Regions from separate parts of the Pseudocitrobacter sp. CD920760 genome, predicted to be linked through region 2. Evidence: predicted binding sites of a transcription regulator. Region 2 holds the regulator's gene; each other region holds the start of a gene.
What was found. The regulator Fur, encoded in region 2, represses iron uptake genes when iron is present. The targets are predictions, from matches to a motif close to ATAATAATGAGAACNACTATCAA.

Region 1 (10,696 bases), 830 kb from region 2:
TTCCTGTTGCGTCAGGGTTTGCGCCTGATACAGTTTTTCCAGAATCGGTTGCAGGGTGTTGGTCTGCTCCAGTTTTTGCAGCGCCCATGCCAGGGTTTGTTCCAGCAGGCGTGCGCCCTGCGTGGTCAAAATCGATTCCGGGTGGAACTGGAAACCACACACGCGATCCGCATCGTGGCGAACCGCCATCACCATGCCGTTAAAGTGCGCGTTAATGGTTAAGCCCGCGGGAATATTGCTGCCAACCAGCGAGTGGTAGCGGGCGACTGGCAGCGGATTGCTCAGCCCGGCAAACATTGCCTGGCCGTCGTGTTCAATGCTTGACGCTTTCCCGTGCAGGATTTCACCAGCCTGACCAACGTAGCCGCCATAGGCTTCGACAATCGCCTGATGTCCGAGGCAGATACCGATAATCGGCAACTTGCCACGCATGCGGGTCAACAGTTCCGGCATACAACCGGCTTCGGACGGCGCGCCAGGGCCTGGCGAGAGCATCAGCACCGGGTTTTTCATGGTGCCCAGACGTTCAATTAACGTTTGAGCGGGCACATGGTTGCGATAAATCACCACGTTGTGACCGTTGGCGCGTAGCTGATCTGCAAGGTTATAGGTGAATGAGTCGATATTATCGAGCAGCAGAATGTCAGCCATCAGAAAATCTCCTGTGCGTGGTGTGCGGTCGCGATAGCGCGCAGTACCGCGCGTGCTTTATTACGTGTTTCATCGGCTTCGGACTGGGGAACAGAATCCAGTACCACGCCTGCGCCAGCCTGAACGGTGGCAACGCCGTTTTCAACGAAGGCGGAGCGGATCACAATGCAGGTATCCAGATCGCCGTGAGCGGTGAAGTAGCCAACCGCGCCGCCGTAGCTGCCGCGACGCTTGCCTTCTGCGCCAGCGATAAGTTGCATTGCGCGAACCTTCGGTGCGCCGCTCAGGGTGCCCATGTTCATGCAGGCGCGATAGGCGTGTAGCACGTCGAGATCTTTACGCAGCTCGCCGACAACGCGAGAAACCAGATGCATGACGAAGGAGTAACGGTCAACTTTGGTGAGGTCCGCCACATAGCGGCTGCCCGGTGTACAAATGCGCGCCAGGTCATTACGCGCGAGGTCAACCAGCATCAGATGCTCCGACAGCTCTTTATGGTCGGTGCGCATTTCCAGCTCAATGCGGCTATCAAGGTCGCGGTCCAGAGAACCGTCTGCGCGACGACCGCGTGGGCGGGTACCGGCAATCGGGTAGATCTCAATCTGGCGGCTGGTGGCTTCATATTTCAGCGAGCTTTCCGGTGAAGCGCCGAACAGGGTGAAGTCGTTATCCTGCATGAAGAACATATACGGGCTTGGGTTGCTCTTTTTCAGAACATCATAAGCGGCCAGCGGCGACGGGCAGGGCAGTGAGAAGCGACGAGACGGCACCACCTGGAAAATTTCCCCGGCGCGAATCGCTTTTTGCATTTTGCGCACCACATCACCGTACTCTTCATCACTTTGATTGGTCTCGCAGCGCATCTGTTCAACAGTTTCCACCGGCAGAGCCGCAGGTGGCTCGTTCAGTTGTTGACGCAGCTCCGCAATGCGTTGCAGCAGACGGTCTTTTTCGCTTAATGATGGGGTGAACAGGCTGGCCTGAATGCGCGTGTTTTTGGTCTGGTGGTCAATCACCAGCAGGGTTTCCGCCAGGTAGAAGCAGTAGTCCGGGCAGGAGGTGTCGCTCTCAAGCGTTGGCAGGTCTTCAAAACCGGCCACCAGGTCATAAGCGAACAGCCCGCCAAAGAACATTGCATCGCGTTCGTCTTCTGGCAGCGTCACCAGCGTTTGCAGCAGGCGGAACGCGTCAAATACAGAAAGTGAACACAGACGCGCATCTTCATCCAGCAATTGACTGACTGCCGGGAAAGTCAGCACGCGGCCGCTGGCCTGATGCTGGTTGTCAACACCCGCTGGCAGCGCCGCATCCAGCAGCGGCAGCAGTGACGCGCCGTTTTCGGTTAGCGCCTGAATGGTGACAGTGTCACCGAGTGCGGTAATACGCAGCGCACTGTCGACCAGTAGCAGGCTTTTTAAATCGTTTTTACTGTCGATATCCGCAGATTCCAGCAGCAATGTCGCCGGGCGTGAACCGCATAACTGATGAAACAGCGCGGTGGGGTTTTCACGATAAATCGCGTCACTGGTCAGAAGCTCAAGCGTTGGTTTTGGTGTTTGCATTGTTTGTTTCGCCTGTTCTGTAAAATAAGTGTTCAATAAAAAGCCCGCTCAGTGGCGGGCCGGGTATCTGTTTGCATAATGCAGACGTGATGACACTGCCCGTTATCTGGGAGTGCGCCACCAACCATGCAGTACATTGATTTTCGTCTTCATTTGCCGATACCTTGCTTAAGTGAACTTGCGTACTAGTTAACTAGTTCGAGCTGGGCTTGTCAACGCTTTTTCACGCTTAAAGCGAGATTGAGAGTAAAATAGCGGTAGACATTACAATTGATAGGGAACATCAATGTCTGCCTCACTGAAAATCAAGCATATGCTGTTCATTATCCTGCTGGCGGGTGCCAGCGGTGGGTTATGTCTGCGCTATGCCGATCGAACGGTGGATGCCATTTACATTTCTCCTGATGATGTGAAGTTGACGCTGCGCGGAGAGATTCCGGCACAGACAGCGTTGCAGATCACTGCGGAGTACGGCTCTGCATCGTGTAGCGGGGAAGAATTATTGCGTGAAGCGGGGCCGGACAACGACTACCGTTCAACGTCCACGCTTTCTCGCACCTTTCGCGTAGAAGAAACGGCCCATACTTATCAGGTCGATTTACCGCTCGATGACTTTGGCAAATGCGCCTGGCATTTACAGTCGATAACAACGCAGTTTAGCTGGCAGTTCGCACCGCCCCGAATGATGCTGGTGAACGCTCAATTTGATATTGAACGCTGTACCAATGATAGCCAAATAAATCTGCCGCCGTGCAGGCCTAATGACCCTTTCCGCCCCGTTATTTACACACTTCGCCACGAATCGGACGCCGGTTCATGGGATGAACTCATCACCATCGATCCGTCCGGTGCGTTGGCGTTAAAGCCTGCCGAAACGGCACGTTGGTTGCCTGCGCAGCCCAGAACTCTATTCGTCGATGTGGATCAAAAAACGGCGGTGAATTTAACGCTGGTACTCAAACCGGAATACGTGGTGCGTCTCATCGAAAATGCGCATGGCAACGAGAACACGGTGATTTATCCCGATGGCACGACCTGGTTTTATGCCACGTCGCTGAACACGTCGCCGCCTGCAGGAGCACATACAGGCGATCAAATGACATTGTATAGCCCGTATCGAAATGAAGCGTGCCTCAACACTCTTCAACAACCTGCGAAAGGTGTACAAAAAGGCCCTTTGCGGGAAAATGATTATTGTCGTTAATGCTTCCTGTGGTGTAATTGCCCGCTGAATTGAGCCATTAAGATGTACGGGAGCCGTTTTGAGCGACACAACATACGCAGTGATTTACGATCTTCACAGCCATACCACCGCCTCTGATGGTCGACTGACGCCGGAAGCGCTGGTGCATCGCGCCGGAGAAATGCGCGTAGGTACGCTGGCGATCACCGATCACGACACTGTCGATGGCATCCCTCTGGCGCAGGCAGAGATCGCGCGTGCCGGGCTGGCGCTGAACTTAATTACCGGCGTTGAGATTTCGACGCTGTGGGAAAATCATGAAATTCATATTGTCGGCCTGAATATTGATATTGCGCATCCGGCCTTAACCGCCTTTCTGAATCAGCAAAAAGCGCGCCGCAACGAGCGGGCGGCGATGATAGCCGAGCGTCTTGAGAAAGCGCATATTCCCGGCGCGCTGGAAGGCGCACAGCGACTGGCCGACGGCGGTGCGGTAACGCGCGGGCATTTCGCCCGTTTCCTGGTGGAGCAGGGGAAAGCGAACACCATTGGTGATGTGTTTAAAAAATATCTCGCGCGCGGGAAAACGGGATACGTTCCGCCACAGTGGTGTACAATAAGGGAAGCTATTGATGTCATTCATCATTCAGGCGGCGTGGCGGTAATGGCCCATCCGGCTCGTTACAACCTGTCTGCCAAGTGGCTGAAAAGATTGCTGGCCCACTTCAGTGAACAGGGTGGCGATGCGATGGAAGTCGCGCAGTGCCAGCAGGCGCCACACGAGCGCGCTCAGCTTGCAACCTATGCCCGAGAATACGCGTTACTGGCCTCGCAGGGTTCTGATTTTCATCAACCCTGCCCATGGATAGAACTGGGCCGTAAGCTGTGGCTACCCGCCGGGGTAGAGGGCATCTGGCAACGCTTCGAGACGCCACAGAATTCTACTGAGAGGGAAGTATGAGTCAGTTTTTTTACATCCACCCGGATAACCCGCAGGCGCGACTGATTAACCAGGCGGTTGAGATCGTGCGCAAAGGTGGGGTGATTGTCTACCCAACCGATTCCGGCTACGCGCTGGGCTGCAAAATTGAAGATAAAGGCGCGATGGAACGCATCTGTCGTATTCGTCATCTGCCAGATGGCCACAACTTTACGCTGATGTGCCGCGACTTGTCCGAACTGTCGACCTATTCTTACGTCGATAACGTGGCGTTTCGCCTGATGAAAAACAACACGCCGGGCAATTACACCTTCATCCTGAAAGGGACGAAAGAGGTGCCGCGCCGTCTGTTGCAGGAAAAGCGTAAAACCATCGGCATGCGCGTGCCGTCTAACCCCATCGCCCAGGCATTGCTGGAAGCATTAGGCGAGCCAATGCTTTCGACCTCCCTGATGCTACCGGGCAGCGAATTTACCGAATCCGATCCGGAAGAGATTAAAGACCGTCTGGAAAAAGTGGTCGATTTGATTATTCATGGTGGTTATCTGGGCCAACAGCCGACCACGGTCATTGATTTAACTGACGACGCGCCAGTGGTGCTGCGTGAAGGCGTGGGCGATGTGAAGCCGTTCCTGTAAACGTGAATAAACCAGATGAATCTTTTCATCAGAAATTCATGTAAGATACGCGGCCACGAATTATTGTTATGGCGCACGTGGTGCGCCATTTGACGTGTAAAAGATACCTTTCAATGAGTTAGGGTTTAACTGAACTTAACGCATTGTTTTTGAAAGTATACCCAGACGCCTGTGAAGGCGACACCGGAAGGAAGCTCTATGAGCGATAAAAGCGAAAAACTGCAAAAAGTGCTGGCGCGTGCCGGCCACGGCTCCCGTCGTGAAATCGAAGCGATTATTGAAGCGGGGCGCGTGAGCGTCGACGGCAAAATCGCCAAACTCGGCGATCGCGTTGAAGTGATCCCTGGCCTTAAAATTCGTATTGATGGCCATCTGATTTCCGTTAAAGAATCCGTAGAACAAATTTGTCGCGTTCTGGCTTATTACAAGCCGGAAGGTGAACTCTGTACGCGTAACGACCCTGAAGGTCGCCCAACCGTATTCGATCGTCTGCCAAAACTGCGCGGCGCGCGCTGGATTGCCGTCGGTCGTCTGGACGTCAACACCTGCGGCCTGCTGCTGTTCACCACCGATGGTGAACTGGCAAACCGCCTGATGCACCCAAGCCGTGAAGTTGAACGTGAATACGCGGTGCGCGTGTTCGGCCAGATTGATGACAGCAAAGTGCGCGAGCTTTCTCGTGGCGTACAGCTCGAAGATGGCCCGGCGGCGTTTAAAACCATCAAGTTTACCGGTGGGGAAGGCATCAACCAGTGGTACAACGTGACACTGACGGAAGGCCGTAACCGCGAAGTGCGTCGTCTTTGGGAAGCCGTTGGCGTGCAGGTTAGCCGCCTTATCCGCGTTCGCTACGGCGATATCCCGCTGCCAAAAGGCCTGCCGCGCGGTGGCTATACCGAACTCGATCTGGCGCAGACCAACTACCTGCGTGAGCTGGTTGAACTGCCACCTGAAACGGCTTCAAAAGTGGCTGTTGAGAAAGACAGACGTCGCATGAAGGCGAATCAGATTCGCCGCGCGGTGAAACGCCATAGCCAGGTGAGCAACCCGCGTCGTGGTGGGGGAAGCCGCAGTAACGGTTAATCACTCTTCTGATTATCAAACCGGGCAAACAGTAATGTTTGCCCGGTTTTTTTGTGCCTGACATCCCGCCTTCACAAAATCTATCGATTTGATTGTTTCTTACGCAAAAAAGGAGATGTGAAGGAGATTCCATGAATCATATGTGAAATGCGAATAATTATCATTAGTATGCGCACTTGATTTTATGATTCATGACAGGGAATGATGGAATGTATACTTCTGTAACAACACGAAAAAAACCAATTGCTCTCTTTTTAGCCAGCCTGCTGAGTACCAGCGCGTGGGCCGCCAACGAGGAGCCGACAGAATCGCTTGCCGATAACGAAACCATGATTGTTACCGCTGAGCAGGAGCTCAAGCAGCAGCCAGGCGTCTCTACCATCACCGCTGAAGATATCCAGAAAAGCCCGCCGGTGAACGACCTCTCCGACATCATCCGCAAAATGCCTGGCGTTAACCTGACGGGAAACAGTGCCAGTGGTAGCCGTGGCAACAACCGCCAGATCGATATCCGTGGCATGGGGCCGGAAAACACCCTGATTATGGTTGATGGCGTACCGGTGACATCGCGTAACTCTGTGCGTTACAGCTGGCGCGGGGAACGTGATACGCGCGGTGACACCAACTGGGTTCCGGCGGAAATGGTTGAGCGCATCGAAGTGATTCGTGGCCCGGCGGCGGCGCGCTATGGCTCCGGTGCGGCGGGCGGGGTGGTGAATATCATTACCAAACGTCCGACCAACGACTGGCACGGCTCGCTCTCTCTGTTCACCAATCAGCCGGAAGACAGCAAAGAAGGCGCGACCAAACGCGCTAACTTTAACCTGAGCGGACCGCTGGCCGGAGATGCGCTGACCATGCGTCTGTACGGCAATCTGAACAAAACGGACGCTGATGCCTATGACATCAATACCGCCCAGAACGGTTCCGCTGCTGCGGGGCGTGAAGGCGTGCGTAATAAAGATATCAACGCAGTCGTATCGTGGAAAATTACCCCGTTGCAGATTGTCGACTTCAGCTATGGCTATAGTCGCCAGGGGAATATCTACGCGGGCGATACTCAGTACAGCAACAGCAACGTCAGCCCAGGCGGGTTAGTGCAGACGCTGTATGGTGACGAAACCAACCGCATGTACCGCCAGAACTACGGCATCACCTACAACGGCATCTGGGACTGGGGAACGTCGAAACTCAATTTCAACTACGAAAAGACCAACAACACGCGTCTGGATGAAGGCTCCACCGGTAAAGTGGAAGGGATGATCAACAGTGATGATTATTCAACCAGCCGTCTCGAAAGCTATCGTGCCGGTGGCGAAGTGAACTTCCCGCTCCAGTTGCTGGTGGATCAAACCGTCACGCTGGGCGCGGAGTGGAACCGTGATGAACTGAACGATCCTGCCTCGATGACGGCGACAGATAGCACGGGCGTAACGGTGGGTAATGTCTCGGGCAGCGCCAGCGACCGCAGCAGCAAAAACAGTTCAACCATCAGCTCTCTCTATTTTGAAGATAACATTGCCGCGACGGACAGCACCCAGGTTCTGCCCGGTTTGCGTTTTGATTATCACGACACTTTTGGAGCCAACTGGAGCCCGAGCCTGAATATTTCGCAGGGCTTAGGCGATATGTTCACCCTGAAAGCGGGGATCGCGCGGGCGTTTAAAGCGCCAAACCTCTATCAGTCTACTGAGGGATATCTGCTCTCTACGCGTGGCAATGGTTGCCCGGTCGGGGTTAGTACCGGTAGTTGCTTCCTGTTAGGTAATGAAGACCTCGATCCGGAAATCAGCGTCAACAAAGAAGTGGGGATTGAGTTCCATGACAACGGCTATGCGGCAGGGGTGACCTGGTTCCGCAACGATTATAAAAACAAAATCGTGGCAGGGGATGATGTGGTGGGTTACGCCTCAAATGGTGCCAATATCCTGCGTTGGGAAAACGGCGGTAAAGCGATCGTTGAGGGTCTGGAAGGCAACCTGACCATTCCTGTGCTGCGCGATGTCCTCGAGTGGCGCACCAACGCAACCTATATGTTCCGCTCCGAAAGCAAAAAAACCGGTAACCCACTCTCGGTTATTCCGGAATTTACCATTAACTCGCAGCTCGACTGGCAGGTCACCGACAAACTGGATACCACATTAAGCTGGACACAGTATGGTCGTCAGAAGCCGCGCCAGAATGCGGAGATCCGCAACGAAGCGGGTGAGATGTCGAACCGTGAAATCAGCCCGTACTCCATTTTTGGCCTGAACGTCAATTACGACATCACCAAAAACCTGCGCGCCAATGCCGGGATCAACAATCTGTTTGATAAACGGGTTTATCGCGAAAACGACGGTGCATCAACGTATAACGAACCAGGCCGCGCGTACTACGCAGGCGTAACCGTCTCGTTCTAAGCCGTACCGCCGGAAAGGTTCACCTTTCCGGCATTTCTTTGTTTAATAATCGATGCCAATCTGCGCTTTGATACCCGCGTCAAACGCATGTTTCACCGGACGCAGTTCACTGACGGTGTCGGCCATCTCGGTGATATCGCGGTGACAGCCGCGACCGGTAATGATCACCGACTGGTGCGTCGGGCGCTGGCGTAACGCGCTCAGCACCTCTTCCAGCGGCAGATAGTCATAGGCCACCATATAGGTCAGCTCATCCAGCACAACTAAGTCCAGCGATGCATCGGCCAGCATGCGTTTGGCGTGTTGCCAGACGGCCATACAGGCGGCCGTATCGCTCTCGCGGTCCTGCGTATTCCAGGTAAAACCGGTCGCCATTACCTGAAACTCGACTCCGTGGGGCTCCAGCAAATTACGCTCACCATTGGGCCAGGTGCCTTTAATAAACTGGATGACACCGACTTTTTTGCCGTGTCCGACGGCGCGCGTCGCCGTCCCAAAGGCAGCGGTGGTTTTGCCTTTCCCGTTGCCGGTAAAGACCATGATAATGCCACGCTCTTCCTGAGCGGCCGCCACCCGGGCATCGACTTTATCTTTCACGCGCTGCTGGCGCTCGCGGTAACGTTCATCACTCATTGGGCAATCCCCGGTTTACGGCCTGGTTGGGCATCGAAAGTCATCCCTGTTTTGCGGCGACTATCGTCGCCCATCAGCCACAAATAGAGCGGCATGATATCGGCAGGTGTTTTCAGTTTTAACGGATCTTCCGTCGGAAACGCGCTGGCACGCATGCTGGTTCGCGTACCGCCGGGGTTAATGCAGTTGACGCGCAGGCGGTTTTGATACTCCTCGGCCAGCACCTGCATCATGCCTTCGGTGGCGAATTTGGAAACGGAATAGGCCCCCCAGTTGGCGCGCCCCTGGCGGCCTACGCTTGAGGAGGTAAAGACCAGTGAGCCTGCTTCAGACTGCAACAACAGCGGCAGTAACGCCTGGGTCAACATAAAGGTACCGTTGACGTTAACCTGCATCACCTGTTGCCAGATGTCGGGATTCTGTTCAGACATCGGCACCACCTCGCCGAGCAGCCCGGCGTTATGCAGCACGCCGTCAAGGCGCGGGTAATGCATGCTGATTTGCTGAGCAACCTGCTGGCAATCCTGTGGTGTACAGGTGAGCAGGTCGAGGGTGAACCAGCGTACGGGCAATCCGCCGTGGTTTTCAATTTCTTGCGCGACGGCGCGTAATTTTTCTTCATTACGACCAAGTAAAACTACGCTAGCGCTATAGCGTGCGTAGGTGATGGCTGCTTCCCGACCAATACCATCACTGGCACCGGTGACCAGAATTATACGGTTTTGCAACAAATCGCGTTTGGGCTGGTAGTGCACGACGACTCCTTTGTGGCTTTTCGCTACCACAATCTGTGTTCTTTTCATGGCTTTTGGGCTTTATGCCCTAATCGCGCCACTATTTCAATCAGCCAGGAGGAGAGTCAACGTAAAATTAACAATTTGCAATGATTTCATCAGCCAATTTGAATTACGGAAAGCGCCTCGCAGGCTTTAATCGTGGTCGAGACGTAGCGAAAACGGTGTTGTACACTGGTCCACAGATTCAGTGGATTTGTACAAGGTGAAAGCGTGGAAATTCTTTTTCAATATGGTCTGTTTTTGGCGAAGATCGTGACGGTTGTCGTCGCAATCATTGTAATCGCAGCACTTATTATCAATTTGTCACAGCGCAAGCGGCAACGTGGAGAGCTGCGGGTAACCAATCTCAGCGAACAACATAAAGAGATGCAGGAGGATTTAGCGGTGGCGCTGCTCGACGGCCCACAGCAAAAACTCTGGCATAAAGAACAAAAGAAAAAAGCCAAACTTGAGGCAAAGGCGGCAAAAGCAAAGGCCAAACAGGGCAACGCAACGCCTTCAGGCAAACCGCGCGTGTGGGTGATTGATTTTAAAGGCAGTATGGATGCACATGAAGTTGCCTCGCTGCGTGAAGAGGTCACTGCGGTGCTGACGGTCGCCACGCCGCAAGATGAAGTGGTGGTGCGTCTGGAAAGCCCTGGTGGTGTGGTGCACGGTTACGGCCTGGCGTCGTCTCAGCTACAACGCATCCGCGATAAGCAGATCCCGTTGACGGTGGCGGTCGATAAAGTGGCGGCAAGCGGCGGCTATATGATGGCCTGCGTGGCGAATAAAATCGTCGCTGCGCCGTTTGCCATTCTTGGCTCC
Region 2 (10,696 bases):
CGGCGGACCGCGTGGATGAACAGATGCGCGCCTGGCGCGATACCCAGGGCCAGGAAAAAGTCTGGCATACCCGCGACGCGATCCTGCTCTGCGTCGGCCACCATACGGGCAGCGAAAAACTGGTGCGCACCGCCGCACGTCTGGCGGCGCGTTTAGGCAGCGTCTGGCATGCCGTGTATGTAGAAACACCTACGCTGCATCGCCTGCCAGAGGCCCAGCGCCGCGCGATCCTCAGTTCGCTACGTCTGGCGCAGGAGCTGGGCGCGGAAACCGCCACCCTTTCCGACCCCTCGGAAGAAAAAGCAGTGATCCGCTACGCCCGTGAGCACAACCTTGGCAAAATCGTGATCGGCAGGCAGGAGAAGCGTCACTGGTGGAGCGGCGAGCGCTTTGGCGACCGCCTGGCCCGTCATGCACCGGATCTCGATCTGCTGGTTGTCGCGATGGACGAGAAACCGGATCCGCTGCCTTCATCAACCCGCGATCCGCGCAGCTTCTTTGACAAATGGCAGGTGCAAATCCGTGGCTGCGCGGTGGCGTTTGCCCTTTGCGCTGCTATCACGCTTATCGCGGCGCAATGGTTAATGGCCTTCGACGCCGCCAACCTGGTGATGCTCTATCTGCTCGGCGTGGTGATCGTCGCCCTCTTCTATGGCCGCTGGCCGTCGGTGCTGGCGACGGTTATCAACGTTATCAGTTTCGATCTCTTCTTTATCGCTCCGCGCGGTACGCTGGCGGTGTCTGATGTGCAATACCTTCTGACCTTCGGCGTGATGCTCACCGTGGGGCTGGTGATTGGCAACCTGACCGCCGGTGTGCGCTACCAGGCGCGGGTGGCACGCTATCGTGAACAGCGCACCCGCCATCTGTACGAGATGTCGAAAGCCCTGGCGGTGGGACGCAGCGCCGAAGATATCGCCCGCACCTGCGAGCAGTATATTCAGTCAACCTTCCATGCGCGCAGCCAGGTGCTGCTTCCCGACGAAAACGATAAGCTCACGCCGTCCACACAGCAGGACGGCCTGACGCCGTGGGATGATGCGATTGCGCGCTGGAGCTTCGATAAAGGCCTTCCCGCCGGGGCGGGCACCGATACCCTGCCCGGCGTGCCGTATCAGATCCTGCCGCTAAAAAGCGCCAGTAAAACGCTGGGGCTGGTGGTGGTCGAACCGCTTAACTTGCGCCAGTTGATGATCCCTGAGCAGCAGCGTTTGCTGGAGACATTCACACTGCTGGCCGCCAGCGCGCTGGAACGGCTGGCGCTCACCGCCAGTGAAGAACAGGCGCGATTTGCCAGCGAACGGGAAAGTTTACGCAACTCGCTGCTGGCCGCGCTTTCCCATGATTTGCGCACACCGCTGACGGTGCTGTTTGGTCAGGCGGAAATTCTGACGCTCGATCTCGCCAGCAGCGGCTCGCCTTACGCCCCGCAGGCCAATGAAATTCGCCAGCACGTGCTAAACACCACGCGGCTGGTGAATAATTTGCTGGATATGGCGCGCATCCAGTCTGGCGGCTTTAATCTTAATAAAGAGTGGCTGACGCTGGAAGAAGTGGTCGGCAGCGCGCTGCGTATGCTGGAACCCGGCCTGAACGGGCAGCAGATTGCGCTATCGCTTCCCGACCCGTTGATGCTTATTCACGTCGATGGCCCACTGTTTGAACGCGTACTGATCAACCTGCTGGAAAATGCGGTTAAGTACGCCGGGTCGCAGGCACAGATTGGCATTAACGCCCACGAGCAAAATCACCAGCTCTTGCTCGATATCTGGGATGACGGGCCGGGCATTGCGCAGGGGCAGGAATCACGAATTTTTGATAAATTCTCACGTGGAAATAAAGAGTCCGCCATTCCCGGCGTCGGGCTGGGGCTGGCGATTTGCCGGGCCATTGTCGATATTCATGGCGGCACGCTTTCAGCCAGCAATCGCCCTGAAGGCGGCGCCTGTTTTCATGTTACACTTCCGCTGGAGTCTCCACCGGATCTTGAAGAATTTCATGAGGATATGTGACCAGCGTTCTGATTGTTGAAGATGAACAAGCCATCCGCCGTTTTCTGCGCACCGCGCTGGAAGCCGAAGGGCTGCGCGTATTTGACGCTCAAACATTACAGCGTGGGTTACTGGAAGCGGCAACGCGTAAACCCGATCTGGTGATCCTCGACCTCGGCTTACCCGATGGCGACGGGATCGATTTTATCCGCGATTTTCGCCAGTGGAGCGCTACGCCGGTTATAGTGCTTTCCGCACGTAGCGAAGAGAGCGACAAAATCGCCGCGCTGGACGCAGGCGCGGATGATTATCTCAGCAAACCATTCGGCATCGGCGAGTTGCAGGCCCGCCTGCGCGTCGCGCTACGCCGCCACGCCAATACCCAGCCCAACGACCCGCTGGTGACGTTCTCTGATGTGCAGGTCGATCTCGCGGCTCGCCGCATTGTGCGCGGCGGCGAAGAGGTGCATCTCACCCCTATCGAATTTCGCCTGCTGGCGGAACTGCTCAACAACCCCGGCAAAGTGCTCACCCAGCGTCAGTTGCTGAACCACGTCTGGGGGCCAAATGCGGTGGAACATAGTCATTATCTGCGGATTTATATGGGCCATATTCGGCAGAAACTGGAAGCCGACCCGGCACGGCCAAAACATTTCCTGACGGAGACGGGGATTGGGTATCGGTTTATGTTGTGAAGAACAATGTATGCATGTTCTACCCTTTTTATGATTACAAAGTGAAGAAACAAGAACCGTTATTCCGCTTACTGAATTCCGGGAAGTGCAGCATCAAATGAAAGCAGCGTTAATGAGTATTTATCGCTTTCAGTTCTTGCTGGCAGTTTTTTGACTGGCAGCGTCGCAACTCAATAATCCCAACATGCATCATCGTTCCAAAAAATCCGCTTTCGCTGACATAATCCTCATCAACTATCGGTCGAGTGCCTGGCTTGCCCTGACAAATCAGCATAAAAAATGAGGTATAGCATTGCCAACCGGGTAGCAGTCCTTCTTTTTCCTGTGCCGACATATCATGAAGATAAATCACCTCTATCGCGTTCCCGGCTGACAACTGCCAGCGGCGGGTATTATCAGGTTGGTTATCGCCATGGCAATTAGTCTTACACCGGGAAGGTGCAATATTGATCGGAAAGCTGCCTTTTAGGGCCTTCGTTTTATCCACAGGGGTTAGTAACCAATCGCCAGTTAAGGATGATTGTTCAGGTTGGGCACATGCAGTGAGCAATAATGTGGCGATAATAAATGCCACTCTCATGACAACGTTCCTTTTTGTCTTCATTTTGAATTCCTTTTGTTTCTTCAGATCGCTGACAACGTGCGCGTTGTTCTTGCCGGATGCGGCGTAAACGCCTTATCCGGCCTACAAAATATGTACGGACCTTGTAGGCCTGATAAGCGTAGCGCATCAGGCAATTTTACGGTTGTCATCAGTCACCAATAAAAAAGGAGCCGCAAGGCTCCTTTTTTATTTATTCGCTTTTACGCGTTTTTCAGCACTTCACTAACAATTTCTACCGCTTCTTTCTCAATCTGCTTACGGTGTTCTTCACCAAGGAAGCTTTCGCAGTAGATTTTATACGCGTCTTCCGTACCTGACGGACGCGCGGCGAACCAGCCGTTGTCAGTCATCACTTTCAGACCGCCGATGGATGCGCCGTTACCCGGTGCAGCCGTCAGACGTGCGGTGATAGGGTCACCGGCCAGGGTGCTGGCACTCACCATCTCTGGGGAGAGTTTAGACAGCGCCGCTTTCTGCGCAGAGGTCGCGCCAGCCTGCAAACGGTTGTAGCTTGGCGCACCGAAGCGTTTTGCCAGCTCGTTGTAATGCTCTTGCGGGTTCTTGCCGGTGACGGCGGTGATTTCCGCAGCCAGCAGGCACATGATGATGCCGTCTTTATCGGTAGACCACGGCGTGCCGTCGAAGCGCAGGAACGATGCCCCGGCGCTCTCTTCGCCGCCAAAACCGAAGCTGCCGTCAAACAGGCCATCCACGAACCATTTGAAACCGACAGGCACTTCCACCAGCTTGCGGCCCAGATCGTTAACGACACGGTCGATCATCGCGGAAGACACCAGCGTTTTACCCACGGCGACGTCTTTGCCCCACTGCGGACGGTGCTGGAACAGGTAGTTGATGGCAACCGCCAGATAGTGGTTCGGATTCATCAGGCCCGCAGGCGTGACGATACCGTGACGGTCGTAGTCCGGGTCGTTGGCGAACGCGAGGTCAAACTTATCGCGCAGCGCCAGCAGGCCCGCCATCGCGCACTCGGAGGAGCAGTCCATACGGATTGCGCCATCTTTGTCGAGATGCATAAAGCGGAAAGTCTGGTCAACCTGATCGTTAACGATGGTCAGATTCAGCTTGTAGTATTCGCCGATACGTTTCCAGTATTCGATACCGGAACCACCCAGCGGATCGACGCCCAGCGTCAGGCCCGCTTTCTGGATAGCCGCCATATCGACGATATCCGCCAGCCCTTCAATGAATGGCTGCACCAGGTCCATCTCTTTCACATGACCGGACGCCAGCGCGGCATCCAGAGAAATACGTTTCACGCCTTTCAGGCCATCGGCCAGCAGCGCATTGGCGCGATCTTCCACCACTTTGGTGACGTTAGTATCGGCCGGGCCACCGTTAGGCGGGTTGTATTTGATACCGCCATCTTCCGGCGGGTTGTGAGACGGCGTAATCACAATACCGTCAGCCAGTGGACCACCTTTTTTGTTGTGGACCAGAATAGCGTTCGACACAGCAGGCGTCGGCGTAAAGCCGTTATTTTCCTGCACAATGACATCCACACCGTTTGCCGCAAGCACTTCGAGCACCGAGATAAACGCCGGTTCAGAGAGCGCGTGGGTATCTTTACCGACGAAGCAAGGGCCGGTAATGCCGTTTTTCGCACGATCTTCGGCGATAGCCTGCGCGATCGCCAGAATATGAGGTTCATTGAAACTCTGGCGCGCCGCGCTGCCACGGTGTCCGGAAGTACCGAACTTCACTGCATGCTCTGCGTTACCCACTTCCGGTTTCAGCACATAGTACTGAGACGTCAGCTGGGCGACGTTAATCAAATCACTCTGTTGTGCAGGTTGGCCCGCACGGTTATGGATTGCCATTGCTTGATCCTTCTTATGCAAGGGTTAGATTGTGCCGCATACCTTTTCGATTAATTCAGCGGGGAACTGCATAAATTGCATAATGTGTTCCACCATACTGCATTTACGACCCGTGTTGGTATTCGTGATCACCCAATATGGGGTTTCCGGTACCTGTTTCGGTTTAGTCTGATTACCGTTTTTCAGCAGGGTTTGCTCATTGGCGGCAAAGTAGACACGCGTACGCCCATGAAGCGATTCCGTCGCTTCGGCAAACGCGTTGTTATCCAGTTTGTAGAGCGTCGTCAGGATCAGCATAAAGCGATTGACGGCTTTTTTCTGCTCAGCGTATTCGTCAGAGAGCAGCAGTTCACGCATCGCGCGAACTTTATCTTTCGCGGTTTTAACCGGTTTTACCTCGGCAACTGGAGCAACCTGAGCAGGCGCAACTTCAGCTTTGGCAACCGGAGCAGCAACAACAGGTTGTGATGCGGCGGAAAACTTCAGCATTCGCCGTAAAATGTCAGATGCGCTCTCGCCAATGTGCAGTGTGTGGGCGGCAATATAGCGATAGAGTTCGTCATCAACTTCGATCGTTTTCATCTTAATCCAGTGCAATTATTTTTTCTGAATACAAGTTGCTGGGATTATATGTTCAAAACCCAACAGCGGATAGCGTCATACCAGGATAGCGGCAAAAATGGGATAAAAATCGTATCTTGCCCCTGAACGTGAGAATGTCCAACATAATACCCTAACCCGACAGAGCGAAAAAAAGAACTTTGCTATGAAATTGAATACCCGAGCGCAATCTGCACAAAACCTGCACAATAATTCCCCCATTCTGCTCGTTCACGGCCTTTTCGGCAGCCTGGACAACCTTGGCGTACTGGCGCGCGACCTGGTGACCGACCACGATATCCTGCAAGTGGATATGCGTAATCACGGTCTTTCTCCGCGAGCGGATGAGATGAACTACCCGGCGATGGCCCAGGATCTGCTGGATACCCTCGACGCCCACAACATCGAGAAAGCCACGGTGATTGGTCACTCGATGGGCGGCAAAGCGGTGATGGCCCTGACCGCGCTAGCCCCGGAACGCATCGATAATCTGGTCGCTATTGATATCGCGCCGGTGGATTATCATGTGCGTCGCCACGATGAGATTTTTGCGGCGATTAACGCAGTCACCAACGCAGGTGTCTCCTCACGCCAGCAGGCCGCAACCGTGATGCGCGAATTTTTAGCCGAAGAAGGTGTGATTCAGTTTCTGCTGAAGTCGTTTGTTGACGGCGAGTGGCGCTTTAACGTACCGGTGCTGTGGGATCAGTACCCGCACATCGTCGGCTGGGAGACGATTCCGGCGTGGGATCATCCGGCACTGTTTATCCCCGGCGGAAATTCGCCTTATGTTACCGAAACTTACCGTAACGACCTGCTCTCGCAATTCCCACAGGCGCGTGCGCACGTCATTGCAGGCGCTGGCCACTGGGTGCATGCGGAAAAACCGGACGCGGTGCTGCGCGCCATCCGCCGATATTTAGCAGACTGATTAAAAACTCAACGACCGCGCGCCATTATGGCCGTGGTCGTTGGCGTGTCGGTTGCACTGATGTATGATTGCGCGCTGTCTGCACCGGGCGTTTCCCGGTAGCTTGTTTCCCCGAAGTCACTCTGAATCATGGCAAAAGAACAAACGGACCGAACGACAATTGATTTGTTCGCAAATGAGCGTCGGCCGGGAAGACCCAAAACCAATCCGCTTTCGCGTGACGAACAGCTGCGCATCAATAAGCGTAATCAATTAAAACGCGATAAAGTTCGCGGTTTGAAGCGCGTCGAGCTGAAACTCAATAACGATGCGGTAGATGCCCTGAACGAACTGGCAACCGCGCGCGATATGAGTCGCAGTGAGCTTATCGAAGAGATTCTGATGAGCCAGTTAGCCCTGCTTCGCGCGCAGGAAAAGCTCTGAAAATTTCATAAAATCCCGCTTTCATGTAGCAGAGTGTGCAGTCCGGTACGATTGCTGATTCCGCACCCTTCTCTGTTCTGCTATGATTGCCCTTATCTGTGGGCAATACGCCACCACCATATCATTAAGTTTCAAGAGGTTATTTAACTCATGGCAATCGTTGGCATTTTCTTTGGTAGCGACACCGGCAATACCGAAAATATTGCAAAAATGATTCAGAAACAGCTTGGTAAAGACGTTGCCGACGTGCATGACATTGCCAAGAGCAGCAAAGAAGACCTGGCTGCATTCGACATTCTGCTGCTGGGTATCCCTACCTGGTACTACGGTGAAGCCCAGTGCGACTGGGACGATTTCTTCCCGACGCTGGAAGAAGTTGATTTCAATGGCAAACTGGTTGCACTGTTCGGCTGCGGCGACCAGGAAGACTATGCGGAATACTTCTGTGATGCGCTGGGCACTATCCGCGACATCATCGAACCGCGCGGTGCGACCATCGTCGGCCACTGGCCAACAGCGGGTTACCACTTCGAAGCCTCTAAAGGCCTGGCCGATGACGACCACTTCGTAGGTCTGGCTATTGATGAAGATCGTCAGCCGGAACTGACCGCTGAACGTGTAGAAAAATGGGTAAAACAGATTTCTGAAGAGCTGCATCTGGAAGAGATCAAAAACGCCTGATTCTTGATGCGGCGTGACTTTTCAAATCACGCCGCATTAATAGGTAGAAGCAATCAAAATAATAGCTACAATTTTTTAACTTTTGAGCGTAAATCTGTACAATATCTTCTGAATTTAGCGAGTTTGCTGGTCAAGCCTCGTTTTCGAAATCTTTATTCGCCCAGGTCTTGCTGTTTTCATTTAGAAGGCGTCATTCTATAATGAGACGCATTACACTCGGTGCACTCTCTGTGATACTTCCGCGTTTGGAAGTCAATCGTTTAGCAACAGGACAGATTCCGCATGACTGACAACAATACCGCATTAAAGAAGGCTGGCCTGAAAGTCACACTTCCCCGGTTAAAGATCCTGGAAGTGCTTCAGGAACCAGACAATCACCATGTCAGCGCGGAAGACTTATACAAACGCCTGATCGACATGGGTGAAGAGATTGGTCTGGCGACCGTCTACCGCGTTCTGAACCAGTTTGATGACGCGGGCATTGTCACGCGCCATAATTTTGAAGGTGGCAAGTCCGTTTTCGAACTGACTCAACAACACCATCACGATCACCTGATCTGCCTCGACTGCGGCAAGGTTATCGAATTCAGCGATGATTCCATCGAAGCTCGTCAGCGTGAAATTGCCGCGAAACACGGTATCCGCTTAACCAACCACAGCCTGTACCTGTATGGTCACTGTGCTGAGGGCGACTGCCGCGAAGATGAACACGCGCACGATGGCGTAGAGAAGTAATTTCTTCGAGATTCTGAAAAGCCAACCTTCGGGTTGGCTTTTTTATTGCCTCTGTAAAGACAAAAAAAGCCGGAGACGCTTTAGGTCCCCGGCTCTGTGCAGGCCTTATTGTCTTACTTTGTCGTGTTATTACTGCGAATTTCCTGCCAGATTAACCCGCAATCTTTCTTCACGGCCTGATCGTTACCGGTTTTTCTCGCCAGAATGCACGCCTGATAATCGCTTACCCGCACGGTCTCCTGATTGGCAAACTGCTGGTGCGCCTTCTCCTGCTTCAGCACGTTCAGCACCTGCTGGCAGGCTTCGATTTTTTCCGGCGAGCCTTCTGCGGTGTTGATACAGGCGCTATAGGCATCTTTTAAACGCGTATCTTCTTTTGGTGCTTCAGACTGAGCGCAGCCCGCCAGCGCCGCGACCAGCGCAGCAATCATCACTGTTTTTTTCATGTTATTAGCCTTATACGACACGGCGGGCTCTGCGGCCCGCCTGAATACTTATCAGAAGATGGTGAACGGTGCGATAACCATAAATTTCACGTCACGTTCATCCTGGAAGATGTTGCCGTAACCACCGCTCCAGCTCGGGATATCCGAGTGGTTGTCGTACTGGGTGAAGTGCAGTTTTAACAGAGTACCTTTCGCGCGGCCTTCCTGTACGGTGTATGCCACATCGAAGCTGTAAGAAGACTCTTCGATAGTTTTGTTTTTGTCGTAGTACGCGTCCGGGTTGATCTGCCAGGTAGACGGTTTGGCATCCCAGGCGTAGACGTATGATGCACCTACAGCCCAGCCCGGCAGGTTCCAGTTCTTCAGGTCATACATCGCACCGAAGAACACCGCTTTTTCGCCGTTGGCGTTGAAGTCAGAACGGTTATCCCACCACACATCGAGGCGACCGTTAGAGGAGGCGTAGGTTGGCGTCATACGCTGCAGGAAGTAGCCCTGCTGGCCTTCAGCCTTAACCCAGGTCCCTTCCAGACGCAGGTCAACCTGCCCCACTTTGTAACCGAAGGTCAGCGCCTGCAACCACGCGGTGCCGTCATAAATATCGTTTACGGTGCGGTCATCCACTTTATCGCGGGTACCGTAGAACTGATAGCTGGTAGACAGCGGGCTACCGGCGATATCAAATTTGTAGCTGGCTTTGGCAAAGTACTGATCGACATAGCCTTCCGCCTGACCAAATGCCGCTTCCAGTACCAGGTCATTTTTGAAGTCATATTTCATACCGATGGAGTGCAGATAATCGACTTTCGTGCGCTTATCGTTCTGGTAGAAATTATCCATTTCGATATGCCATGGGGCCTTATATTCATTGGTCCACATGTAGGAGAAGCTCAGCGCGCCAGCATCGCCGTAATCAAAGTTCGCGCCCGCTTCTGCACCCTGATAGGTGCCTGGCATAAAGCTCCAGTGCGGCGCTAACAACGTTTGGCCGGTTGGCTGAATATAACCACCACGCGCCCAAACCGGGCCATACTTAAATTTCGCAGCGGCTTTATAAAGGCTCACACCGCTTTTATCGCCGGAGTAATCTTCCGAGTAGCCTTTATTTTTAGACGAGAACGCAATTTCGTTCGGGTGACCACTTTCTGAGGATTCTGCCATTTCGATAGCGGTAAACGCCGCAATATCGAGGCCGAACATATCAGCAGCATAGCCGGACTGGAAATCGAGGTTGGCGTTCCAGGTGGAGTGAGAAAGGTTGGTTTTATATTTGTCGTTATCGGTCACATCTTTACGGTCACGCTCACGCTGCCAGTAATAGATGCCGCCCGTTAACGTGGAGTCATCGACAAAGCCTGCTGCACTCGCCTGGGGAACAACTACCAGGCCCGACATTGCTGTGACACCGGCAATAGCCAGCGCCAGCGTACTACGTTTGCCACTGAACGTACGCATATGTGTATCCTCTTTGACTTTTAAAATGCCGCTGCAAAGCAGAGGCTAAAAATAAAAAACTGATAAAAAGTAGCGGGTGAAAAGCACCTTTTGCTACAGGATTAGAGTATTTTTCGCGACGCGAATTATCAATCCTTTTTCGCAAGCAAAATGCAGGACTATGACAAAGCGCACATATTTCGTTGCGTCTTGTAACAAATGCGATTTATTAACATTAAGCGGCGCAATGCCTTATCTCATCAGGGGAAAAGGTTAATAGCGCAGGTTGCAAGGATGTATCTTGATGAAATGATG
Region 3 (10,696 bases), 1.5 Mb from region 2:
TGAACGTTGTACGCCGGGCGGCTCCGGAATCACGCGTCTGGTCGGTGGTTAAAGCCGACGCTTACGGGCACGGTTTGAAGCGCGTCTGGGGCGCATTACGCGAAACAGACGGTTTCGCGATGCTCAATCTGGAAGATGCCATCCAGTTACGTGAGTGGGGATGGAAAGGTCCTGTTCTGCTGCTGGAAGGGTTCTTCCACGCCGATGAGCTGGAACTGTTTGATAAGTATCGCTTAACGACCAGTGTTCACAGTAACTGGCAGATCAAAGCGATTCAGGACGCCCGGTTAAACGCTCCGCTGGATATCTATCTGAAAGTGAACAGCGGTATGAACCGGCTCGGGTTTACGCCGGATCGCGTCAGTACCGTATGGCAGATCCTGCGTAAAGTGCCGAACGTCGGCGCGATGACGTTGATGTCGCACTTCGCGGAAGCAGAAAAAAGCGAGGGCGTCGAACGGCCGATGCAGCGAATCGAGCAGGCTGCGGAGGGGCTGGAATGCCCGCGCTCGCTTGCCAATTCGGCAGCAACGCTCTGGCACCCTGAAACGCATTATGACTGGGTGCGGCCGGGCATTATTCTCTATGGCGCGTCGCCTTCCGGCCAGTGGCAGGATGTGGCCAACAGCGGTATTAAACCAGTGATGACCCTGAGCAGTCAGATTATCGCCGTGCAAAACCTCAAACCGGGCGACACGGTGGGCTACGGTAGCCGCTATACCGCCACGCAGGAGCAGCGAATAGGTATTGTTGCCTGTGGATATGCGGACGGTTATCCGCGTATTGCGCCGTCGGGTACGCCGGTGATGGTAGACAGCGTGCGTACCTCCACGGTAGGAACGGTGTCGATGGATATGCTGGCGGTGGATTTGACGCCGTGCCCCAATGCAGGAATCGGCGCGCCGGTAGAGCTGTGGGGCAACGGCATCAAAATCGATGACGTTGCCGCCTGTGCGGGCACCGTGGGCTACGAATTAATGTGCGCGCTGGCGCCGCGTGTACCGGTTGTGACGGTGTAACTTAATCGGCGAGGCGGTTATTCCGCCTCTTCTTCTGCAACTTTAACCCCGACTTTGACGACTTCATTATCGGCTTTCTCCGCGACCGTCCACACCATTCCGGCAAACTCTACCTGATCACCGACAACCGGCGTGGCGCCTAACAGCTGCTGAACGATCTCGCCCAGCGACTGCTGTTTATCGCGAAACTCTTCGACACCGTCGAGACCGTAAATCATCGCCACATCGGCGAATTTGGCGCTGGCTTCGAGAATAAAGTCACCAAAGAAACGTTGATCCAGCGCTACCGGCGGTGACTGACTGAACAGTTTACCGAGCGCCGGAATATCACGCTCGCGGGCAATCACGCACAGAATATCACCTTCGCGCAGGCGTGTGCTGCCGTTCGGGTGCAGCAGAACGTTATCGCGGAACAGCGCGGCGATGCGCGTATCCTTCGGCATATGCAGGTCACGCAGCGCGGCACCCACGCACCATTTGTCGGCGCTCAGCTGATAAATAAGCTGTTCCCACGGGTTTTCCGGGTGAATGTCCAGCCCGACGCGCGACACCGGCCAGCCAACGGGCGGCACCACCACTTTGGCACGTTTCGCCGCCCAGGAGAGTGAGGTGCCCTGAAGCAGCAGCGATACCAGCACCACGAAGAAGGCGACGTTAAAGAACAGACGCGCGTTATCCAGCCCGGCCATCATCGGGAATACGGCGAGGATAATCGGCACCGCGCCGCGCAGACCCACCCAACTGATGAAAATGCGCTCGCGCAGGTTAAAACCGCGAAACGGCAGCAGGCCGATAAACACCGATAATGGGCGGGCGAAGAAGATCATCCACAGCGACAGCAGCAGGGCGGAAGCGGCAATCGGCAGCAGGTCAGACGGTGTCACCAGCAGACCGAGTACCAGGAACATGCCGATTTGCGCCAGCCACGCCAGCCCGTCGAAGTTTTGCAGGATACCGAAGCGGTTACGAATAGGCCGATTACCCAGCAGGAAACCGCACAGGTACACGGCGAGGATGCCGCTGCCGTCCAGCGAGGTGGTAATGGCGAAAATCATGATCCCGCCGCTGAGGGCCAGCAGCGGATACAGCCCGGTTGGCAGGGTGATGCGGTTAATCATCTGCAACAGCAAATAACCGCCCGCAAGGCCAATCAGAATACCCAGACCAAACTGCTGAATGATATGCACGGCAAACATCCAGCTTAATCCCGTTTCGTGCTGCTGGATCATCTCAATCAGGGTGATGGTCAGAAAGACCGCCATCGGATCGTTGCTACCGGATTCAATCTCAAGCGTCGAGCCGACACGCTCGTTCAGCCCTTTGCCGCCCAGCAGAGAGAACACCGCCGCCGCATCCGTCGAGCCAACAATCGCGCCAATCAGCAGGCCTTCAATCCAGTTAAGGTTAAACAGCCACGCCGCCGCAATACCCGTCAGCCCCGAAGTGATTAACACGCCTACCGTGGCCAGCGACAGCGCCGGGCCCAGGGCGACGCGAAATGAGCTCGCCTGGGTGCGCATCCCGCCATCCAGCAGGATCACCGCTAGCGCCAGGTTACTCACCATATAAGCGAACGGATAATTATCGAAAGGAATGCCGCCGATGCCATCTACGCCTGCGAGCATGCCAATGGCGAGGAAGATAACCAGAATCGGGATACCGAGGCGGGAAGAGAATGAACTTAAAAGAATGCTACAGGTTACTAAGACTGAACCCAAAATAAAGAGACTAATGACTGCCGCGGCGTCCAATGTTCACGTACTCCCCGATAACGAACAAGCTAGTTACAAAAAGTTATCATAATTAGCGCGTGAACAGGGGAACAATAAGAGGATTGAATGTTTTTTTATTTTACAGCGTCGCCCGATAACTCGACCGGGCGACGCTGTAGGTTATGGCGTTAGCGGTTCTCTTTAAGTTCCTGTCGCGCATGGGCCGAACGCAGATACTGCTGAAACTCTTCAATAGCCTCGACCGCAGTTACTTTTGTTTTCGTACCGCCCTGTATTTTACGCATATCCGCATAGACGATCAGCGCAAAGAGTTTGCCCACACCCCGGTTTTCCACGCCCCGCACCATACGCCTGAGTTTCTTCGGCGGCTGATAGCCCTCCCGCCAGCTCAACACGATGCGCAACGCTTCATGACGTTCCTCAACGTCAAAGTCAGTAATGGCGGTCCACTCAATAGGTTTATCCAGATCGCTACACTCAATGTGCGTTGGCGTGAAGGTATAGAGCGGTTTTTGACCGGAGCGATACAACATGAAAGTCATAATCGCTAATAACCAGGCCAGGGTAATGAGAAATAGGGAAAAACCGGAGCTGGTTGGCGCAAAAAGAGATAGGAAACCTATCACCATGAGGAACACAGCCCCCGCGCTTTGCAGCAACACTTTTTTCTTGTTATCGCGCCAGATTTCACAGCTTTCCGTTGCCAGTACCGCGTGCGATTCCAGCATCTGCTGGTGCTCTGTATTATACCGGACGGCTTCTTCCGTCAGAGATTGTGACATCGACGCGCGCACCCCTTCCAGCCCGCCGAATAACGCACCCAGAGAGGCAAAATCACCCTCGGACACCTGGCGAGTCGCGTGCGCAATCAGGCTGTCGTCTATTTTAACGTCCAGCGCCTCAATACGCGCGCGCGTGACCGGGTGGCTGTCTGTCGGGTGCTGAATCTCATGTTCCAGGCACGCCTGCACATCGAAGGTATTTGATTTGCTCGCTTCGCCGAGCAGGCCGCTTATCCACTCCTGCTGTGTCTGTTCTTTACCTGACATCACTGTGTTGAGATAGTTGCCGACCATCTCTGATAGCGCAGAAATACGCAGCAGTGCGCTGGAAAGTGCCTGCGGCGAGCTGGCCTGTGCACCAGTTTGGTCAGCGGCGAACTCACGAATGCGGCTCCAGTAGCTGACCGTTTCGTGAAACTTAATCAGGAACCACAGGCCCATATCCAGTGCAGGATGCAACACGATGCGGTCAATCCACGCCACACCGTTTGAGTTATTTGCCATCTGCTGTAGCGTATTTTCAAACCCGGCATAAACCGGGGCAAAACGTAAACTGTACTGCGTATCCTGCCCGGTAAAATGCCCCAGTTCGTGGCCAATAACCGCAGCCACCTCGTCTTTATCCATCAACGATGAGTAAGTGAGGGGTAAATAAAGGGTATTACCGGTCAGCAGATCGCCGCTGTTCAGACGAACGTTATTGGCGGTGACATAAAAACAGTCAAAGAAACCGACCACGATATTATCTGGCATAACGACCTGGCTTTTTTGTGCCAGTTCGCGCACCCAGCCCCACAGCTGCGGCGATTGTTCCTCAGAGACGGAGTGGCCGTGAATATGACTTTCTTCGCGCTTAAAGAAAGCAAAGCAGCGACGGATGGAAAACATGCTTTTCAACAGCATCCACAATATGGCGCCAATAGCAAAGAGCGCCATCACAAATACTTTTCCTGACCCGTGACCGGAATGCGAGAGCGAAACCAACCAAGCCAGCTCGCCGCCAACTAATGAAACAATCCCCAGCCCGTTGCAGATCATAATCAGCAGCATAAAGATGGGGATAATGCCCCGGCACAGTGTAAAGGTGGCAATCAATTTATTTTGCGAGGTACGCGACGCGACTACGCTCAAATAGCAAATCACCATTGCCAAAAGGCAGATGAGAATGGAGCCTGCGCTACAGAGACCCGCAAAGACGGAGAGACCTGCGCGGAGCGCAGCTGAGGAATTGTGCCCCGAAGGCGTGCCGCCGAGACGCCAGAACTGCCAAAAACCATAAATCAGAATTAATATTGGGATTAAAAATATTCGTCTGAAAGCTTTTATTTCCATATAAAAAGACTCGCATTAAGTGATAGATTTAAAATGGCGGTTCATTTTAAATTGGCCTTAAGGGAGTTTTTGTTATTATTTCTTACGAAGGCTTTAAGTTATTTTAATTATATTTAGAAAGGGAATGTGTGGATTTATGGGATGCTATATATGTTGCAACATCCCATCAATAAGCCTTAACGAAGGACCGGATGCCCGCTGATGGTCAGTGTGGTTGCGTCTGCCGAGTGTACCAGCTTCGCCTGCGCCCCCAGCGGCAGCGTGACGGTGCGCTGCTCGTGGCCGAAATCGAGCCCGCTGATGACCGGAATTGTCAGCCGCGAACGCAAATAGTCGTACATAGTCTGCAAATCATAACCCGCGTCGTAGTCATTCGGCGTAGCGCCGGTGAAGCTGCCGAGCACGATGGCCTTTTGACGCGGTAGAATACCCGCGTACAACAGTTGCAGCAGCATGCGTTCCACGCGGAAGGGATGTTCGTTGATATCTTCCAGCACCAGAATACCGTCGCTGATTTGCGGCATCCATGGCGTACCCACCAGCGACGTCAGCATCGCCAGATTCCCGCCCCACAGTTTGCCTTCTTCGCGGCACTGCGGACCGTCGCCCGCCCACTCAAGCGTGAAGCTTTCATTGCGCAGCGCCTGCCAGAAGTGATGCACGGTAAAGTCGTTCAGGGCTTCTGCACCAAAATTCCCCGCCAGCATCGGCCCGCTGAAAGTGATGACGTCACCTTTTGCCAGCAGCCCCATCTGAATGACGGTGAAATCGCTGTGGCCGCAGATAAGCAGCGGATCCTGCTGCTGGCGCGCGACGAGCGACGGCCAGTCGATGGCATCCAGCAGACGGCTTGCGCCATAGCCGCCGCGCACCGCAAGGACAATCTGATTTTTACCTTTCAGTTCGGCGAGTTGATTGACATCGGCCAGACGCTCGCTCTCGACGCCCGCAAAGCGCTGGCTGCGGCGGGGAATGACCTGCTGGTGGTTGACCTGATGCCCTGCGCTTATCAGTCGGTCAACGCCCATTTCGGCGGCGGATTGATTGATGCAGTAGCCCGACGGGGCGATCAGATGAAACTGTGACATGGCAATTCCTTGCAGAGAACGAAACGAGTATCATGCCGCCTGAACCCGTTATTGTCATTACTGGCGACATACTTGAGCTAAAAAGGATAGTTGCGTGAAATTGAGATGGTTTGCTTTTTTAATTGTGTTACTTGCCGGATGCAGTTCAAAACAGGATTACAAAAATCCGCCCTGGGACCCACAGGTGCCGGTGAAGCGCGCAATGCAATGGATGCCGATTAGCGAAAAAGCCGGTGCGGCGTGGGGCGTAAGCCCGCGTTTGATCACCGCCATCATTGCGGTCGAGTCTGGCGGCAATCCGAATCTGGTCAGTAAATCCAACGCTGTCGGCCTGATGCAGTTGAAGGCGTCCACCTCCGGGCTGGACGTTTACCGGCATATGGGCTGGAGCGGTCAACCGTCAACCAGCGAGCTGAAAAACCCGGAGCGTAATATCTCCATGGGGGCGGCTTATCTGAGCATACTGGAACATGGCTCGCTGGCAGGCATTAAGGACCCGGAAGTGATGCAGTACGCGCTGATGGTCTCTTATGCCAACGGCGCGGGCGCGCTGTTGCGGACGTTCTCCTCCGATCGCAAAAAAGCGATCAGCAAAATCAACGATCTGGATAAAGACGAGTTCTTCGAACACGTCGTCGAAAATCATCCGGCTCCGCAGGCGCCGCGCTATATCTGGAAAATGCAGAAAGCGATGGATGCGATGTAACTACTCGCGAACCTTGTTGGCGCGTTCACGCGCTTCTCGCTCCAGCGAAAAAATAATACGCTGGAGCGAGCGTTCTGCCGCCGGGTTAACGTTGAGAAAACGCAAACTCAACCGTGGCGTACTCACCGTTTCGTTTTTATGATCGACCACTCTTCGCTCACTGACCGCAATCAGCTGCGCATCAAAATGAAATTTTCCCCATTGCCCCATATCCAGCTCCAGCTGGGAAAAACGCATTCCCGGCTGTAAATGGCTTTCCGGCTGACTCTCCAGCAGTGCCCCCATCCCTCCCAGCGACAGGTCAAAAAGCCGAAAATGCAGCGCCTGATTACCAGGGAGTTGGGCTTTGCCAAAGTAGGGCGGATGCAGCGGGGCCGCGATGCGGAAATACTCACGTCGCTGTATAAACCAAAGTGTCGGCGGAACGGGAACAATAAACGCCGGCAGCCCCTGATATTCTCCCGCCTGCAACTGTGTCACCGTGAATTCCATTTTAGCGCCGGCGGTTTCGGCGGTGATGGTGACGTTTTCCACCCGCTGTACTGCGCGGTTCTCGTATTCCTGACTGCCAAAATCGACTATCAGCGCGGTTTTGCTCACCTCCAGAAGGCGACTGATAAATTGCCCGCTTCCCCACGAGACGCGTAGCGGAACGTCATCGCGATGAAGATCGCGCAGAATATTCAAAACGGCCAGCGGGTTTTGTTTCAGGAATTGCGAAGGGTATTGATTCATCTGCTATCTCTTCTGGAGGATAAACCGTCTGGTTGTTATCGGTTTACGTCCAGGAAACTTCAGCCCCGGTAAAAAAAATTTTGTTCGTTTTCTGCGCGGCGTGAGGGCGGGAAGGGCCTGTTCAGGTCAAACATATTCAGCATATGAATAAAATATAAGCGCGGCGGCGAGATTTTTAAGAGTAATTACCTATACTTGAAACATTAGCGGCGCAGAATGTCGGCGCTTTTTTTGAGGTTTTTTTAATTGGAGGATGGTGAAAATGGGTGTTATTGCCTGGATTATTTTTGGTCTTATTGCGGGTGTTATTGCCAAACTGATTATGCCGGGGAAAGACGGCGGCGGCTTTATTCTGACCTGCCTGCTGGGGATCGTCGGTGCGGTCGTGGGCGGCTGGATTGCCACCACGCTGGGCTTTGGCGATCGCGCGATGGGCTTTGATATGCACAGCTTCCTGGTTGCCGTTGTGGGCGCCATTGTCGTGCTGGGTATCTTCCGCTTCCTGCGCCGCAACAACTAAGCATCACGCTTCAACGGCCCCATTCGGGGCCGTTATTCTTCTTTTCTGTTGATTCCCCACAAATTTTTCAGACTCTGTGCATCTGGCTATTGCGCGTTAAATAAAAATGAGAATAATTAGCATTCTTTATTCTAATAATTGGTCAGACAAACATTATGCGCTTTGCCTATCGTACGCTCTCGGGAATGATTACACTTGCTCTCGCCACACCGGCCCTGGCCGACAACGCTGAAACCACTATGGTCGTCACCGGTTCACAGGGGAGCAGTGAACTGCCCGTCTGGACCAACAGCGCCACCAAATCCGCTGTTGCGGAGAGCAAAACGCCGCAGGTCATCAATACCATCAGCGAGAAAGAAATTACTCAACGTCACGCTAACTCGGTCAATGAAATTCTGCGCTACGCACCGGGCGTCTCGACGGAAGTGCGCGGCAGCACCAGCTACATGAGCGAATATAAAATTCGTGGCTTTACCGTCGACAATGAATTTTATAACGGCCTGCAATTGCCCTATAACGTCAATGGCAACACCAAAGCGCGTATTGACCCGCTGCTGATTGAAAACGTGGATATTCTGAAGGGGCCGTCTTCGGTGCTTTATGGCAACGGTTCGCCGGGTGGTCTGGTGAACATCCAGGGAAAAAAACCGCAAACCGAGCCACGCACGGAAGTAGGGTTTAACACCGGCACGCGCAACCTGAAAGAGGGGTATCTGGATTCCACCGGACGTATCCTCGACAGCGACTGGAGCTATCGCCTGCTGGGCAAAGCGCGTGAAGGCGATGACCAGCCGCACACCACGCGTTACGAAGATTATCTGGTTGCGCCGAGCATCACCTGGCAGCCCGATAACAAAACGCGTCTGACATTTGACGCGCTGGCGCAAAATACGCCGAGCCTGACGCCGTCCAATCCATTACCGCTTTCGTATCTGCGTTCCAGCTATGCCGGGCGTCGCGATTTTGCGGGTGATAAGTGGAGCGGTTTCGAACAGCGCCAGTGGATGGTGGGTTATAGCTTCGAGCATGAGTTTGACAGCGGTTGGGGCATCGCCCAGAAAGCGCGTTATTTTGACATCGATACTCATCAGCGCAGCGCCTATTCCACCGGAAATGCGGGCAGCGCCAACGTCTATGAACTTAACCGCTTTGCCTATACCACCGATGAAGATCTGCACAGCTTTAATATCGATAACCAGGTCAGTAAAACCTTCGCGCTGGGTGACTGGCAGCATCACCTGCTGGCGGGGTTCGATTACCAGAAACTGAATTCGCACTATAACTATCGCTACGCCTCGACCACGCCGGGCATCGATATGCTGCATCCGGATTACTCGCAGATCACCAGTGATAATTTAGGGCTCTACACCGCGCAGAAAAATCGTCTTTCTTACAACCAGAAGGGCTATTACTTCCAGGATCAGGTGGAGTTCGGCGGCCTGAATATTCTTGGTAGCATTCGCTATGATGAGTACCAGTCCGCTACCACAGATTATCTCAATGACCAGCAAAAAGCGTGGATCTCGCAGGATCGCGTGACTAAACGTCTGGGCGCGCTGTATGCCTTTGAAAATGGTCTGTCACCGTTTATCAGCTACTCAGAAGGCTTCCTGCCGGTATCGCCGCGCGGTAACCTGACCGCGCAGGATGTGAAACCGACCACCAGCAAGCAGCTGGAGGGCGGCGTGAAATACCTGCTGGCTGATTACGCGACGACCTTTACCGCGTCGGTGTTTAATATTCGCCAAAAAAACGTGGTGAGCGCGGACCCAAGCTGGAACTACCGCCAGACGGGGGAGATTGAATCGAAAGGCGCGGAGCTCTCCGTCGTCAGCCGTCCAACGGACAATATCAATCTGATTGCCAACTACGCCTATACGCACGCTATCAACACCGAGGATGAAACTTACGAAGGTAAGCGCCCGACACAGGTGCCGGAAAACGCGTTTAACCTGTGGGGGGATTACACCTTTGATAGCAGCTTATTCAGCGGATTAACGGTGGGCGCGGGGGTACGCTACACCGGGCCGATGGAGATTTCTCCGGCCAATAACGAAGGCAAGCTGGGCGGTACGACGCAGTATGATATGGCGGTATCATACGATATGTCGGCTATCGACAGCAGCCTGAACGGCTTGATGCTGAAGGCCAGCGCGCAGAACCTGACCAACAAAGAAACCTTCAGTTGCTACGACAGCACCAACTGCTGGATTGGCCGCGACCGCACGGTGCAGGTGGGGGCGAGTTATACGTTTTAATGATTGCCCGGTGGCGCTGCGCTTACCGGGCCTACAGAGTCGCGTAGGCCGGATAAGGCGCAGCCGCCATCCGGCATTACTTCGCCGCCTGAACCGGCGCATCCGGCACCGTATCGCACGGTTTCTCTTTCGGGCAAATCAAATCCAGCATCTTCAGCGTTACGCCGTTGGTCCAGCCAAAACCATCCTGCAACGGATATTCACCGCCGCCGCCGCCCGTTCCGGTGGAGGTAATATCATATTTTTCCACCAGTTTTTTCTCCTTGTCATAGGTGTGCTGCACGTTGCTCAGGAAGCGCCAGGTGACGTCCATCGCCACTTTCTCCTGACCATAGTTCTGCAACCCTTCTACGGCGACCCACTGTAACGGCGCCCAGCCGTTTGGCGCATCCCACTGTTGCCCGCTGTTAATGGTAGTAGTGGTAATGCCGCCCGGTTTTAACAACCGGCTTTCCGTCGCTGCCGCTACTTTTGTCGCCCGTTCATGCGAAGCGGCATTCACGTACAGCGGGAACAGGGCGGC

Region 1: AC1MKH_RS11270 (TonB-dependent siderophore receptor) is a predicted target of Fur. The motif match lies at 6,205-6,227, and genes of this name have one in related genera.
Region 3: AC1MKH_RS14385 (TonB-dependent siderophore receptor) is a predicted target of Fur. The motif match lies at 8,016-8,038, and genes of this name have one in related genera.

The regions. Positions count from the first base shown of each region.
Region 1 covers NZ_CM173490.1:2,380,737-2,391,432, forward strand. Annotated here, with positions in the region: gene trpD (bifunctional anthranilate synthase glutamate amidotransferase component TrpG/anthranilate phosphoribosyltransferase TrpD) at 1-651, opposite strand, end outside; gene AC1MKH_RS11245 (anthranilate synthase component 1) at 651-2,213, opposite strand; Trp leader region at 2,248-2,342, opposite strand; gene AC1MKH_RS11250 (hypothetical protein) at 2,527-3,417, shown strand; gene rnm (RNase RNM) at 3,476-4,357, shown strand; gene AC1MKH_RS11260 (L-threonylcarbamoyladenylate synthase) at 4,354-4,974, shown strand; gene rluB (23S rRNA pseudouridine(2605) synthase RluB) at 5,173-6,057, shown strand; gene AC1MKH_RS11270 (TonB-dependent siderophore receptor) at 6,267-8,459, shown strand; gene cobO (cob(I)yrinic acid a,c-diamide adenosyltransferase) at 8,502-9,092, opposite strand; gene AC1MKH_RS11280 (YciK family oxidoreductase) at 9,089-9,847, opposite strand; gene sohB (protease SohB) at 10,100-10,696, shown strand, end outside.
Region 2 covers NZ_CM173490.1:1,554,471-1,565,166, reverse strand. Annotated here, with positions in the region: gene kdpD (two-component system sensor histidine kinase KdpD) at 1-2,012, shown strand, start outside; gene kdpE (two-component system response regulator KdpE) at 2,009-2,686, shown strand; gene AC1MKH_RS07065 (hypothetical protein) at 2,796-3,290, opposite strand; gene pgm (phosphoglucomutase (alpha-D-glucose-1,6-bisphosphate-dependent)) at 3,491-5,131, opposite strand; gene seqA (replication initiation negative regulator SeqA) at 5,156-5,713, opposite strand; gene ybfF (esterase) at 5,898-6,662, shown strand; gene ybfE (LexA regulated protein) at 6,792-7,085, shown strand; gene fldA (flavodoxin FldA) at 7,236-7,766, shown strand; gene fur (ferric iron uptake transcriptional regulator) at 8,049-8,501, shown strand; gene chiQ (ChiQ/YbfN family lipoprotein) at 8,615-8,947, opposite strand; gene chiP (chitoporin ChiP) at 8,999-10,402, opposite strand.
Region 3 covers NZ_CM173490.1:3,072,339-3,083,034, reverse strand. Annotated here, with positions in the region: gene dadX (catabolic alanine racemase DadX) at 1-1,019, shown strand, start outside; partial or broken gene AC1MKH_RS14415 (potassium/proton antiporter) at 1,103-2,737, opposite strand; gene AC1MKH_RS14410 (M48 family metallopeptidase) at 2,920-4,665, opposite strand; gene ldcA (muramoyltetrapeptide carboxypeptidase) at 5,043-5,954, opposite strand; gene emtA (membrane-bound lytic murein transglycosylase EmtA) at 6,049-6,660, shown strand; gene ycgR (flagellar brake protein YcgR) at 6,661-7,395, opposite strand; gene AC1MKH_RS14390 (GlsB/YeaQ/YmgE family stress response membrane protein) at 7,658-7,915, shown strand; gene AC1MKH_RS14385 (TonB-dependent siderophore receptor) at 8,071-10,173, shown strand; gene AC1MKH_RS14380 (alpha,alpha-trehalase) at 10,250-10,696, opposite strand, start outside.